2 regions of the Thauera sp. DNT-1 genome follow, and region 2 is predicted to be linked to the other one. Evidence: riboswitches for the same ligand, from Rfam matches in the RefSeq annotation. Region 2 holds a riboswitch; the other holds the start of a gene.
The links. Region 2 has a riboswitch for cobalamin ahead of btuB (TonB-dependent vitamin B12 receptor). Riboswitches for the same ligand answer to the same signal wherever they lie in the genome.
Positions count from the first base shown of each region.

Region 1 (4,206 bases), 1.6 Mb from region 2:
GAGGGGGGCGGTGTAAAAAAATTCGACACTTCGGGGCAGGTGCTGCGCCGCCGCATCCACGGCGACGCGCAGCGACCGAGGCGCATCGCCTGCCGCGGCGCTGCAATCGCGACTTGCGTCGCTCCTACAGGAGATGCCGGGGTTGCGGTGCTTGCGGGCGTTCGGGGTGCGCTGTGGGAGCGACGCGAGTCGCGATCACGGCCGTCTCGCAGCCGCCGAGGTGCATCGCCTGCCGCGGCGCTGGATCGCGACTTGCGTCGCTCCTACGTGAAACGCCGGGGTTGCGGTGCTTGCGGGCGTTCGGGGTGCGCTGTGGGAGCGACGCGAGTCGCGATCACGGCCGTCCCGCAGCCATCGAGGCGCATTGCCTGCCGCGGCGCTGGATCGCGACTTGCGTCGCTCCTACGTGAAACGCCGGGGTGGCGGTGCTTGCGGGCGTTCGGGGTGCGCTGTGGGAGCGACGCGAGTCGCGATCACGGCCGTCCCGCAGCGACCGAGGCGCATCGCCTGCCGCGGCGCTGGATCGCGACTTGCGTCGCTCCTACATGAAATGCCGGGGGCGATCAGCTGGCGATGCGGGCGAAGGCTTCGACGACCTCGGGCGGGGCCTGGACAAGTTCGACGAGCACGCCCTCGCCGCCGATGGGGAATTCGTCGTTGCCCTTGGGGTGCAGGAAGGTGATGTCATAGCCCGCCGCGCCGCGACGGATGCCGCCGGGCGCGAAACGCACGCCGTTGGCGCCGAGCCATTCGACCGCCTTGGGCAGGTCGTCCACCCACAGGCCGACGTGGTTGAGCGGGGTGGTGTGCACCGCGGGCTTCTTCTCGGGATCGAGCGGCTGCATCAGGTCGACCTCGACCTTGAACGGCCCGGAACCCATCGCGCAGATGTCCTCGTCGACGTTCTCGCGCTCGGACACGAAGTTGCCGGTGACCTCCAGGCCGAGCATGTCGACCCACAGGGTCTTGAGCTTCTCCTTGCTCGGACCGCCGATGGCGATCTGCTGGATGCCGAGGATCTTGAACGGACGCTGGGACATGGTGCCTCCTGGGTGGGCGGTTGTGTCAAGAATTCATAATTATAGAGGAATCGAGCCGGCGCTGCGTCGGGAGGGCCAATGGCCGAGCGCCGGTTTCGTGGGAATCGCGACTTGCGTCGCTCCCACGTCCCACTCCGGGCGCCGGGCGCAAGGATGCGCGCGCCGGTTTCGTAGGAGCGACGCAAGTCGCGATCGGGCGGTGCATCTGCGAGGAGCGCTTATAGGTCGACGCGGGTGGGAATCGCGACTTGCGTCGCTCCCACGTCCCACTCCGGGCGCCGGGCGCAAGGATGCGCGCGCCGGTTTCGTAGGAGCGACGCAAGTCGCGATCGGGCGACCTCCCACCCCGCGCGGCGGTGTCCGCCTTGTTTTGCCCGCGGCCGCCTTTGCCGCTAAGCTTGCGCCCTCTCTGCTTCGAGGTGCCCGCGCGTGCGCGGGAGAATCGGGAAGGCGGTGCAATTCCGCCGCGCGCCCAGCGCCGTGTAGGGGATTGTCCGGGCGAGGTTCGCCCAGCCACTGGTCCACGAGGACCGGGAAGGCGCCCGGACGAGATGATCCGCAGCCGGAAGACCGGCCTCGAAGTGCATCCCGCAGTCGCCTGGTCGGTGGCTGCCCACTGCTCGACGACAAGGGGAATACTTCATGAGCAGCCCGACGCAGGCGCAGTGCGCGCCGGCGAGCGCCGACGCGTCCGCACCGATTCACGACCCGGCCGCCGCGCGCTTCCAGGCCAATCCGTTGTTCGACGCCGCCGAGCGCGCCGCCGTCTATCGCGCCATCCACACCCGGCGCGACGTGCGTGGCGAGTTCCTGCCCGACGCGATCCCCGACGAGGTGCTCGCGCGCGTGCTCACCGCCGCGCATCACGCGCCCTCGGTCGGCTTCATGCAGCCGTGGGATTTCGTCGTGGTGCGCTCGCGCGAGGTGCGCGCGAAGATCCACGCCGATTTCCTCGCCGCGCACGCCGAGGCCGAGCAGATGTTCGACGAGGGCAAGCGCGACACCTATCGCAACCTGAAGCTCGAGGGCATCCTCGAGTCGCCGGTCAATATCTGCATCACCTGCGACCGCAGCCGCCACGGCCCGGTCGTGATCGGGCGCACGCACATCGGCGCGATGGACGTGTACAGCGCGGTGTGCGCGGTGCAGAACCTGTGGCTGGCGGCGCGCGCCGAGAACCTGGGCGTGGGCTGGGTGAGCATCCTGCACCAGCAGGCGCTGCGCGAGGCGCTCGGCATCCCGCGCGAGATCGTGCCGATCGCCTATCTGTGCGTCGGCTATGTGCGCGACTTCCACGCGCAGCCGGAGCTCGAGGCCGCAGGCTGGTTGAAGCGCGTCCCGTTGCCCGAGCTGCTGCATTTCGACGGCTGGCAGCGCGGGCCCGATGGGGTGGGCGAGGGCTTGATCGAGGCCATCGGCCAGCTCCGCCCGAGCCCTCGAAGCGCCGCGTAGCCCCTTGCGGGCGCGACGCGAGTCACGATCGCACGATTCCGCGTGCGGCAGCGGGCGGTGGGGGCGGCGGGGCCGTGATCGCGACTTGCGTCGCTCCTACGGCAGCGCCAGGCGGCGGCGCTGGAAGGGAGCGCTGGTTCTGGTGGGAGCGACGCGAGTCGCGATCGCACGATTCCGCCTGCGGCAGCGGGCGGCGGGGGCGGCAGGGCCGTGATCGCGACTTGCGTCGCTCCTACAGCAGCGCCAGGCGGTGGCGCTGGAAGGGAGCGGTGGTTCTGGTGGGAGCGACGCAAGTCGCGATCGCACGATTCCGCCTGCGACAGCGGGTGGCGGGGGCGGCGGGGCCGTGATCGCGACTTGCGTCGCTCCTACAGCAGCGCCAGGCGTCGGCGCTGGAAGGGCGCGCTGGTTTTGGTGGGAGCGACGCAAGTCGCGATCGCACGATTCCGCGTGCGGCAGCGGGCGGCGGGGGCGGCAGGGCCGTGATCGCGACTTGCGTCGCTCCTACAGCAGCGCCCAGGCGTCGGGCTTGCACGGGTCTTGCTTGGGGGGATGTGCGGCCGCCGGTCGCAGACCCTCTTCTTGCCGGAGCCCTGCATGGAATCGATCCTCGCCTTTTTGGTCGCTGCGCGCCGTTGTGAGCTGCGCGAGCTCGAGCAACTGGCGCGCAGCTGCGAGCTGGTGCGGGCGGTGAGCGAGCTGGTGCATCGCCTGCAGGCCGAGCGCGGGTGCTCGAATCTTCACCTCGCCGCGGGTGGCAGGCACTTCGATGGCGATCGCGCGGCGTGCGTGGCGGCCAGCATCGAGGCCGATGCCGCGCTGCGGACCTGGCTGGAGCAGGCCGACGTCCTCGACGCGAGGGGCGGCGCGGCGCCGACGGGCGGCTCCCGCCTGCTCACCCGGATCGCGCTCGCGCTGCACGCCCTCGACGGGCTGCCCGCGCTGCGCGCGACGATCGCCGCCGGCCGCTGCACGCCGCACGAGGCCACGCAGCGATTCACGCAGGCGATCGCCGCGCTGCTGGCGCTGGTCTTCGAGGCGGCCGACATCGCGACCGATCCAGCCATCTCGCGCCTGCTGGTGGCGCTGTTCAACCTGATGCAGGGCAAGGAGTTCGCCGGCCAGGAGCGTGCGGCCGGTGCGGCCGCCTTCGCCGCTGGGAGGGCGAACGCTGCGGCCAACGCGCGCCATCCCGCCGAGCCCGACCTGCTGCATCTGATCGAGACGCAGGAGGCGTGCTTCGCGCGCTTCGCTGCCTTCTGCCCGCCCGAGGTGCGCAGCGCCTGGGATGCGGCGTGCCAGGCGATGCCGCTCGCCGAACTTGAACGCCTGCGCCGCAAGTTGCTCGCCGCGGGGAAGGGCGGGGTGCTGCCGTCGGCGCTCGCGGAGCCCTGGTTCGCATGCTGTTCGGCCCGGCTCGACCACCTGCGCGTGATCGAGGACCTGCTTGCCGGGGGATTGCGTGCGGCCTGTGCGGCGCGGATCGCCGCGCTGCAGCGCGATCCCGACTATCCCGAGGTGCTGATGTGCGCGCTGGCAGGGGGGGCGGACGCCGCCCCGGTGTTTCTCGCCGGCGGGGCGGACGAGCTGGCCGGAGTGCCTGGCGAGGGGGACGAGCCTGGGACGGGGCAGACGGCGATCGCCCCCGGCGCGGAGCGTCCGGCGGCGGTGCCCGGGCGCCTCGAGTTGGCGGCGGATCCCTTCGGCCCGCGCC
Region 1 is NZ_AP043752.1:3,878,543-3,882,748, forward strand. Features, by position in the region: gene ACZ5PP_RS17910 (VOC family protein) at 564-1,040, opposite strand; cobalamin riboswitch at 1,441-1,633, shown strand; gene bluB (5,6-dimethylbenzimidazole synthase) at 1,683-2,492, shown strand; gene ACZ5PP_RS17920 (nitrate- and nitrite sensing domain-containing protein) at 3,090-4,206, shown strand, end outside.
Region 1: another riboswitch for cobalamin. It lies ahead of bluB (5,6-dimethylbenzimidazole synthase); the one in region 2 lies ahead of btuB (TonB-dependent vitamin B12 receptor).

Region 2 (4,206 bases):
CCCGGGCGCTTGCCGAAGTCGTGGTTGACGCCGGCATCGACCACGGTGAGATCCAGCCCGAGCTGGCGGGTGAATACGTTGATCGCCGCGCCGCCGGCGAGGAAGTTCTCCACCATCTGCCAGGTCACGTCCTGCGGGTAGGCGGACACGCCGGCGCGCGCCGCGCCGTGGTCGCCGGCGAAGACGACGATGTGCGGCTGGCGCAGTTCGGGTTCCAGGGTCTGCTGCAGCAGCGCGATCTGGTGCGCGAGCCCCTCCAGGCGGCCGAGCGCGCCGCGCGGCTTGGTCTTGCGGTCGATCTTGTGCTGGATCGCGGCGGAGAGCAGCGGGTCGGGCGAGGCGATGGCGTAGGGCTTCATGCGGCAGGTGGCGGGGGTGGTGTGGAGGGAGGGGGGATGGGCGCCGGGTCGGAGGCGTCCGCGTCCGGCAGGTCGCGATAGAGGTCGGCGAGCGCGAGCTCGAAGTCGAAGGCGGGCAGGGCGAGGCGGGCCGTTTCTCCGCTCGCCTCGCTCAGCACCCAGCGCCCGTCCTCGCCGCGGGTGAAGCACTCGACGTGGGCACGGTCCTGCGACAGGAAGAGCACGGTCTTCAGCCCCGCAAAGCGGCGATAGGCGGCGAACTTGTCGCCGCGGTCATAGGCCTCGGTCGAGGGCGACAGCACCTCGGCGATGAGGATAGGGTCTTCCTTGACCTGGCGGCGGGCGCGGTCGGCGTCGGTGCAGGTGACGAAGACGTCGGGGTAGAAGAGGTCGTCCGACCCGGCCAGGCGCAGGCGGACGTCGGACATGAAGACGTTGCAGCGCGTGTGCTGCAGCCCGATCCGCAAAGCCATGTACATGTTTCCGGTCACGACGTTATGCACGTCCGACCCCCCCGCCCTCATGAAGGCCTCGCCGTTGAAGAACTCCCAGCGCTCGGGCTGCTCCGCCTCCCAGGCCAGGAAGTCTTCCCGCGTCATCTTGTGCTTCTGTGCAGGCGGCCCCACAGCCCTCTCCCGGAAAGTGTGCTTCGCCCCGAAGTTTAGCCTTCCTTCAGCACCAGCGGCAGGCCGGCGGCGACGAAGACAACCCGGCGGCATGCGCTCGCCACCATCTGGTTGAGCCGTCCGGCCTCGTCGCGGAACAGCCGTCCGAGCGGCGTCTCCGGCACCAGGCCGAGCCCCACCTCGTTGGCGACGAGGACGATGCGGCCGGGCAGCGTCGGCAGCACGGCGAGCAGCGCGTCGCGCTCGTGGCGGAAGCGCGGCAGGTCTTCGGCCGTGGCGCCTGCGGGAAGGGTGTGGGCGTCGGCGAGCAGGTTGGAGAGCCACAGCGTGAGGCAGTCGACGATCAGGCAGCGCTCGGCCGCGGCCTCGCGTCGCAATGTATCGGCGAGCGCCAGCGGCGCCTCGACCGTGCGCCAGCCCGCCGGCCGGTCGGCCTGGTGACGGCGGATACGCGCCGCCATCTCCTCGTCGAGCGCCTCGGCGGTGGCGATCACCGTGACCGCCAGCCCGGAGCCGGCGGCACGCCGTTCTGCCTCGCGGCTCTTGCCGGAGCGGGCGCCGCCGAGGATGAGTTCGCAGGTCATTGTCTTTGCTGGCCTTGCATGGAGGATTCGTCGTCGTTTTTTGCAGTGCACGATACCGGGCCGTACGGTATCATCCGCCCCCACTGCCCCGGAAGGGGCAACGCGTTATCGGTGCCCACGGGCGTTTCTCGCCCCGGGTTAAACGGGAAACAGGTGCGCGGCCCCTCGCAAACGAGGCCGCAATGCCTGTGCTGCCCCCGCAACGGTAAGTGCGCGCAAGGTGCGTCATGCAGCCACTGGGATGACATCCCGGGAAGGCGACCCACCCGTCCGGCCCCAGGCCGGCACAGCGCACGAGCCCGGAGACCGGCCGGAACGCGGATTGGCGGATGTGCCGCGGGGTGGCGGCGACGGGTGCGGTTTGTCTTGCTCTCTTCGTTTCTACCCGGGTCGCGGTGCGTCCATGTGAAGTTGCCATGGCGTGCGGGGACGCGCGGCATGGCGAAGGGAGTTCCAACAATGAAAATCCGTATTTCGGCCGTAGTTGCTGCGATCGCATCTGCTTTTCCCTGTGTAGCCATCGCACAGTCTTCGACTCCGCAGATGTCGGAGGTGGTGGTGACTGCGACGCGTACTGCCCGTACCGCAGACGAGACGCTGGCTGCGGTTACCGTCATTACGCGTGAGGACATCGAGCGCCAGCAAGCGCGTTCGGTCAGCGACCTGTTCCGTGGGCTGCCTGGCATCAGCGTGGGTAATAGCGGTGGGCGCGGTAAGGCGACCTCCGTCTTCATGCGTGGCACCGAGTCCGACCATGTGCTGGTTCTCATCGATGGCGTCAAGGTTGGTTCGGCGACGGCCGGCACTGCGGCGTTTCAGGACATGCCGGTCGATCTCATCGAGCGCGTGGAGATCGTGCGTGGGCCGCGCTCCAGCCTCTACGGTTCCGAGGCGATCGGGGGCGTCATCCAGATATTCACCCGTCGAGGCGGTGGGGCGGTGCAGCCATACTTCAGTGTGGGTGCGGGCTCTGATCGAACGTTCCGCTCTGCGGTTGGCGTCAGCGGTGGCGGTGAGCGCGCTTGGTATAGCGTCAACCTGAGCCGCGAGAGCACCGATGGATTCAATAGCTGCCGCGTCGAAGCGGCAGGCGTGGGCGGCTGCTTTACGGCCGAGCCGGATCGTGACGGCTATGACAACCTTTCCGGCAGCGCACGTGCTGGCTATCGCTTTGATAGCGGGGCGGAGTTCGACTTCAACTGGTTGCGCACCCATGCGGACAGCCAGTTCGACGGCGGCTTTCAGAACTACAGCGAATCCGTGCAGCAGACGCTTGGTGTGCGCTTTTCCATGTCACCGATGGACCATTGGCGCCTGACGCTGGCGGCGGGGCAGAGTCGTGATGATGCCGACAACTTCAAGGACGCGGCATTCGCTGGCCGTTTCGATACGGATCGTCGGACACTGTCGGCGCAGAACGACTTCGGAATCGGTGCTTCCGGCATGCTCAGCGTCGGCGTCGACCATCAGGACGATCGCGTCTCCAGCACGACGGCGTATCCGGTGACCCAGCGCGACAACCGTGGCGTGTTTGCTTTCTACCAGGGCAAGGCTGGGGCGCACGACTACGAGGTTGGCCTGCGTAGCGACGACAACGAGCAGTTCGGCACCCACAATACCGGCAACCTCGCCTGGGGCTATGCATTCTCCGATGGTCTGCGCGCGACCGCTGCGTATGGCACCGCGTTCAAGGCACCGTCGTTCAACGAGTTGTATTTCCCGTTCTACGGCAATCCGGCGCTCGAGCCTGAGACCGCGCGTAGCCTGGAGTTTGGCCTTGCAGGCGTGGCGGCATGGGGGCGCTGGTCCGCCAACGTGTTCCGCACCACTGTTGATGATCTCATTGCCTTCGATTCGTCGATCTTTGCAGCGAACAACGTTGACAAGGCCCGCATCCGTGGCCTCGAGGCGACCTTGGCCACGCGTCTCATGTCTTGGGACCTTTCTGGCAGTCTCACGCTGATTGACCCCGAGAACCGGTCCGAAGGACTGAACCGGGGGAATGTCTTGCCTCGCCGCGCAGAGCAGACGCTGCGTCTTGATGCCGATCGCGACCTTGGTGCCTGGCGTTTGGGTACCACGGTAGTGGCAGAGGGACGGCGATACGACGACCTGGCCAATCGCAACCGCCTGGCTGGTTACGCCACAGTCGATCTGCGTGCCGAGCACGCGTTGGGTCGGGACTGGCGAGTTCAGGGTACGCTGGTGAACATTTTCGATGCCGACTACGAGACAGCGCGCTTCTACGAGCAGCCGGGTCGAGGCGTCTTCGTCACGCTGACGTATCAGCCGCAGCGCTGATGCTGCATATGCCGGGCTCGCCCGGCGATCATCCCCACTCACGACTGATGCGCTGAACGCTTTTTCCCCATGCCCCGACGCAGGCTTGCTCCGCTGATTGCTCTGCTGCTGGCTGGCGCGCTGTGCGCAGTTGCGTTGGCGCTCAAGGCGGGCGACATCAGCGCGGGTTGGGGGCAGTTGTGGGCGGCTCTGCTGCCTGGTGGGGATCCGGCGCTGTCCGCTGTCATCCTCGAACTCCGCCTCCCCCGCGCCCTCGCCGCCTTCGCCTGCGGCGGCCTGCTCGCTACCGCGGGTGCGCTGATGCAGGTGCTGCTGCGCAACCCGCTCGCCGACCCC
Region 2 is NZ_AP043752.1:2,270,055-2,274,260, reverse strand. Features, by position in the region: gene cobT (nicotinate-nucleotide--dimethylbenzimidazole phosphoribosyltransferase) at 1-359, opposite strand, end outside; gene ACZ5PP_RS10525 (Uma2 family endonuclease) at 356-958, opposite strand; gene cobU (bifunctional adenosylcobinamide kinase/adenosylcobinamide-phosphate guanylyltransferase) at 1,021-1,569, opposite strand; cobalamin riboswitch at 1,662-1,897, shown strand; gene btuB (TonB-dependent vitamin B12 receptor) at 2,029-3,870, shown strand; gene ACZ5PP_RS10510 (FecCD family ABC transporter permease) at 3,940-4,206, shown strand, end outside.